2 regions of the Brevibacillus composti genome follow, and region 1 is predicted to be linked to the other one. Evidence: riboswitches for the same ligand, from Rfam matches in the RefSeq annotation. Region 1 holds a riboswitch; the other holds the start of a gene.
What was found. A riboswitch is a leader RNA that binds a small molecule or an ion and turns the genes downstream of it on or off. The one in region 1 is predicted to bind S-adenosylmethionine.
Positions count from the first base shown of each region.

Region 1 (2,382 bases):
GCCCCCATCGACTGAGCCGCTTCGATTACGCCTTTGTCCACCTCACGGAGCGAGGTTTCCACCAGTCTGGCGAAAAACGGCGCGGCGCCGATGACCAGGGGGGGAATCGAGCCTTTTACCCCGAGCGAAGTGCCCACGAGCATCTTCGTCACCGGAATCAGCAAGATCATCAGGATAATAAAGGGTACGGAACGGAGCACGTTTACGATAAAGGATGAGATCGCATAAAACCAACGGTTGTCCAAAAGCTGTCCCCTCGAGGTGAGAAACAGCAAGATGCCCAGCGGAAGTCCGATAATCACCGTGAACAGGGTAGAGAAGCCCAGCATGGTAAGCGTATCGAGCGTCCCTCTCCAAATCTCCGCCAAATCCACATTTTCAAATGTCATCTAGATCACCTCTACTTCCAGCCCGCGCTGCCGCAGGGTCTCAACTGCCTTGTGGTTCTGCGCATCGTCTCCGCCCAATTCGACCACCAGCTGACCGTATGGGGTGTCTTTCATGCGCGAAATGGTCCCTTGCAAAATACTGAAGACAGTCCTTGTCTCCTGCATCGTCTGAAACAAAATCGGCTGGTACGTCTGTTCGCCGAGGAAAGTGACACGCAAGATCATTCTCTCTCCCGACTTCTTCTCGTGAGCGACGGCCTCGCGCAGCTCGCTGGAGTCTGCTACCTGTTCCACGAACTCCTGTGTCGTCGGATGCTGCGGCTTCAGGAACACATCGAGCACCTTGCCCGACTCCACGATCCGGCCGCCGTCGATCACGCCTACGCGGTCACAGATGGAGCGGATCACGTGCATCTCGTGGGTGATCAGCACGATGGTAAGTCCCAGCTTGCGGTTAATATCGAGCAAGAGGGCCAGGATGGAATTGGTCGTCTGCGGGTCCAGAGCGGACGTCGCCTCGTCGCAGAGCAGCACTTTGGGGTCGCTGGCCAGTGCACGCGCGATGCCGACCCGTTGCTTTTGCCCGCCTGACAACTGAGCCGGGTACTTGTCCCGATGTTCGCTGAGACCTACCAGCTCCAGCATTTCCTGTACCTTGCGATCAATCTCCGCTTTGGGCCGTTTGGCCAGCTTCAAAGGAAACGCGACGTTCTCGCCCACTGTAGCGGAGGAGAGGAGATTAAAATGCTGAAAGATCATGCCGATATGTCTGCGCTGTTCTTGAAGCTTGGCTTCGTCCAGCTTGGTCAAATCGACGCCATCGACGATCACGCTGCCCGCCGTCGGCTTCTCCAGCAGATTGATGCAGCGAATCAATGTACTTTTGCCGGCTCCGGAATGACCGATGACCCCGAAAATCTCTCCCTTTTCGATGGTGAGGTCAATTCCGCGCAAAGCTGGTATTGTTTTTCCATTTACCAGATAGTCTTTTTTTATGCCTTCCAACCGAATCATTCGTTCACCTCCGATTAATAGAAAAATCCCCTTTTTCACAAATGAAAAAGGGGCTGCACCGTTCTATACGATCGCATCCACCCTTCTCATCTATCAAGATTCTACAATCTTGTAGGAATTGGCACCGCGCCACCCATCGAAAATCGATGAGCCGGTTGCCGGGCTTCATAGGGCCTGTCCCTCCGCCTCTCTGGATAAGAAGAATTTCTACGCATATTCAATTCGACAGGATTTCATCGCTGATACGGATTATATGCCATACCAAAATAGAAAGTCAATGATAATTTAATCCATCACCCCGTTGCGGATAATTTTCACATCCACTTGATAGCGCATCTCCGCTTCCTGGAAAAGCCGGTGGAGATCCTTATGCGAAAGCGCTCGTCCGCCTCTGGTTTGGAAGCGATAGATCTCGCCAAAACCAAACGGGTCTACGCCCAGCTTCTGTATTTTCCCGACGACCTGGGCCAGCTCTTTCTTCATATTCTCTGCGAGGACCTTCTCCACTTTCTCTGCAACCTGGCTCTCCTCCAGTTTGAGAGGCTTGGAGGAACGTAAAGTAAAGATCGAGCAACAGCCAGATCGCCAAGAAGACGGCGATCATCGCATATCCGGTGATTACGCGGATCCCGCCCATAATCGTGTACCAGGCGAGAAACAGCAGGATGAGTCCCAGCAGCCATGTGGCGAGATTGGCAAACATCCAGGATTGGACGATCTCCACATATCCGCGGATGGTGGTCAGGGACATCGCGCTGAAGTATAGGATATACAGGGAGCTGATCACCCTGCCGATGAGTTTCCCATACACATCGTGATGGATGCCGTACAGGTCCGCCGAAGGGTATCTTCGCAGCGTCTGGCATATGACACCACGATCCCGATCGTCTGCCCGACCTTGGTCGGGAGCCTGGCCCCGGCTTCCCGGAGCAGTTCGATGATGACCTCCATCATGAGGGCTTCGAACAAAGGCGGAAAC
Region 1 covers NZ_CP066308.1:442,530-444,911, reverse strand. Annotated here, with positions in the region: gene JD108_RS02400 (methionine ABC transporter permease) at 1-389, opposite strand, end outside; gene JD108_RS02395 (methionine ABC transporter ATP-binding protein) at 390-1,403, opposite strand; SAM riboswitch class I at 1,487-1,604, opposite strand; gene JD108_RS02390 (Ger(x)C family spore germination C-terminal domain-containing protein) at 1,689-1,937, opposite strand; partial or broken gene JD108_RS02385 (GerAB/ArcD/ProY family transporter) at 2,011-2,214, opposite strand; partial or broken gene JD108_RS02380 (spore germination protein) at 2,187-2,382, opposite strand, start outside.

Region 2 (2,382 bases), 1.1 Mb from region 1:
GCGGGATATCGGCATGGGTCTGGGTGGCCGGGTAGGTGCACAGCGACTCTACGCCTCCCAGACTCTCGGCAAAGGAGACGATCCGCAGGTGCTCCAGGAAAGGAGCCACCTGTGCGGCAGAGCGCACCCGGAATGATACCATGCCGCTGTAGCCGCTCGCCTGCCCGCTCTGAATCTCATAGCCCGGATGGTCGGTCAGCCCCGGATAAAAGACCTCTGCCACGGCGGGGTGCTCCCGCAGTTTTTCCGCGATCGCCAGAGCATTGCTCTGATGCCGCTCCATGCGCAGGGCGAGGGTTTTCATCCCTCTGAGGAGCAGCCAGCTGTCCTGCGGACCGAGGACGGCGCCGATGGAATTGTGCAAAAACCGAACCTTTTCAGACAACTCCGCTCCCTTTGTCACAATCAGGCCCGCCAGCACGTCATTATGCCCGCCGAGATACTTGGTGGCGCTGTGCAGCACCAGATCGGCCCCCAACTCCAATGGCCGCTGACAGTAGGGTGTCATAAACGTATTGTCGACCAGTGTGAGCAGCCCGTATTTCTTTGCGATGACCGAGACAGCCCGGATGTCGGTAATCTGCATCAACGGGTTGGTCGGCGTTTCGATAAACACCGCTTTTGTCTCCGGCCGCACGGCATCCTCCAGCGCTCGCAGATCGCGCAGGTCCACGTAGCTGAACTGCAGGCCGTAACGGGTCAGGACCTGCTCGAACAGACGATACGTGCCCCCGTACAAGTCAAGCGACACGATCAGGTGATCTCCTTTGGAAAACAAGCCCATCACGGTGTGAATGGCGGCCATGCCCGATGCACAGGCAAAGCCCGCGTCGCCGCTCTCCGCTTCGGCGATGGCTTCCTCTACGACCGTTCGCGTCGGATTGGCCGTTCGTGCATAGTCATATCCTGTACTCTGCCCCAAAGACGGGTGACGATAGGCCGTCGCGTAATAGACGGGAAAGCTGACTGCGCCGGTCGTCCCGTCGCGTCCCACTCCCGCTTGAACCAGTTTGGTTTCTACATGCATCTTTCTCTCTCCCCTCCCATGTTGAACGAGGGCATGAAAAAAGCCCCCTTTTCCTCTGAAAAGAAGGCTTTGTTTACGTCGCCGTAAGCAAACCCTTCTCATCTTTCAGAGCAAAACATCGCTCTGCAGGAATTAGCACCGTATTGTCCTGCTCATACAAGGATCACAGGAAAATTGGTTGCCGGGCATCATCGGGCCAGTCCCTCCGCCACTCTGGATAAGAAGTTTGCTATTCATTTGATTGATCCTAATACTACCGGAAAAAATAAGAAACTGTCAACTTATTTCTTTTTGCTGCTGTCTACTTTTATTCAGCCCCGCGCAGCGCGGTCATCACCTGATTGTCCAGCTTGGCCGCCGCATTTTTGTCATACGTTTTTTCATACTGGGGTTCCACAGAGATACGCGAGCCGTAGAACATGACATCGCGTACAGCTTCAATCGTCACTTCCACCATCGCCAGCTTCAGCGGAACATTCTCCATCCGTTCGGTTTTTACGACCGCCCGGCCATTGATCGCGTAGGATGAACCGGCGCCGATCAAGTGCAGAACGACTTGCGGCTGTTTGGCAATATTGGCCAGGATGCGCGAGCGATTATCGACCGCAAACCGGATGACTTGCGGGGTAGCCGCGTATGTCCAGGAAAGCGAGCTGAGCGAAGGAGCTCCTGACTCGTGGTCAATCGTACCCAGCGTCACAAAGCGCTCCTGTTGCAACAGCCCAAACAATTCCTCCGAAAGTGTCTGGGATACAGTCTCAGCCATTCCGAAGCCTCCTCGTCATAAAGTAATGTCATGTCTATTGTACCTGTCAGGGTAACGATAGGCAAACCTTTCCGGTCCCGCTTGATTCTTGCCCTCATTTTCCCTAGACTGTTAGATACTTGGAACAACAGATGACAGGAGGAGATTTTCAGATGCAGACTACCCCTGTGGACCGCCTGTTAGAAAAGATCGATCAACTGCTCGCCGAATTGCAGGAAGTGCGCAAGCTAAACGAGCGCATGGACAAAATCGCCCTGTTTTTGGAGGATATTCGCCTGGCTGACGTGATTCAAAATTATACAGCCCCGCGCAAGCTGCTTGTCACGAATTTCCTCGCAGGCTTGGCACGGGGCTTGGGACTGACGATCGGAACAGCCATTGTACTCGCCCTGCTGGGCTCCGTCCTGAGCAAATTCTTCGCTGTCCCCATTATCGGCGACTACATTCGCCAAATTGTTGACTACGTAGCCGGTTATTACGGTCAGCCTTAGTCGTCATCCCGTTCATCGTCACGGTCATCGTCGCCGTGATCATCATTGCCGTGTTTTTTCCAATAGCCGTAGGCATTGCCGTTTGGATGCTTCTTCTC
Region 2 covers NZ_CP066308.1:1,587,663-1,590,044, reverse strand. Annotated here, with positions in the region: gene JD108_RS08340 (aminotransferase class I/II-fold pyridoxal phosphate-dependent enzyme) at 1-1,027, opposite strand, end outside; SAM riboswitch class I at 1,123-1,251, opposite strand; gene JD108_RS08335 (pyridoxamine 5'-phosphate oxidase family protein) at 1,335-1,793, opposite strand; gene JD108_RS08330 (DUF5665 domain-containing protein) at 1,946-2,284, shown strand; gene JD108_RS08325 (hypothetical protein) at 2,281-2,382, opposite strand, start outside.
Region 2: another riboswitch for S-adenosylmethionine. It lies ahead of JD108_RS08340 (aminotransferase class I/II-fold pyridoxal phosphate-dependent enzyme); the one in region 1 lies ahead of JD108_RS02395 (methionine ABC transporter ATP-binding protein).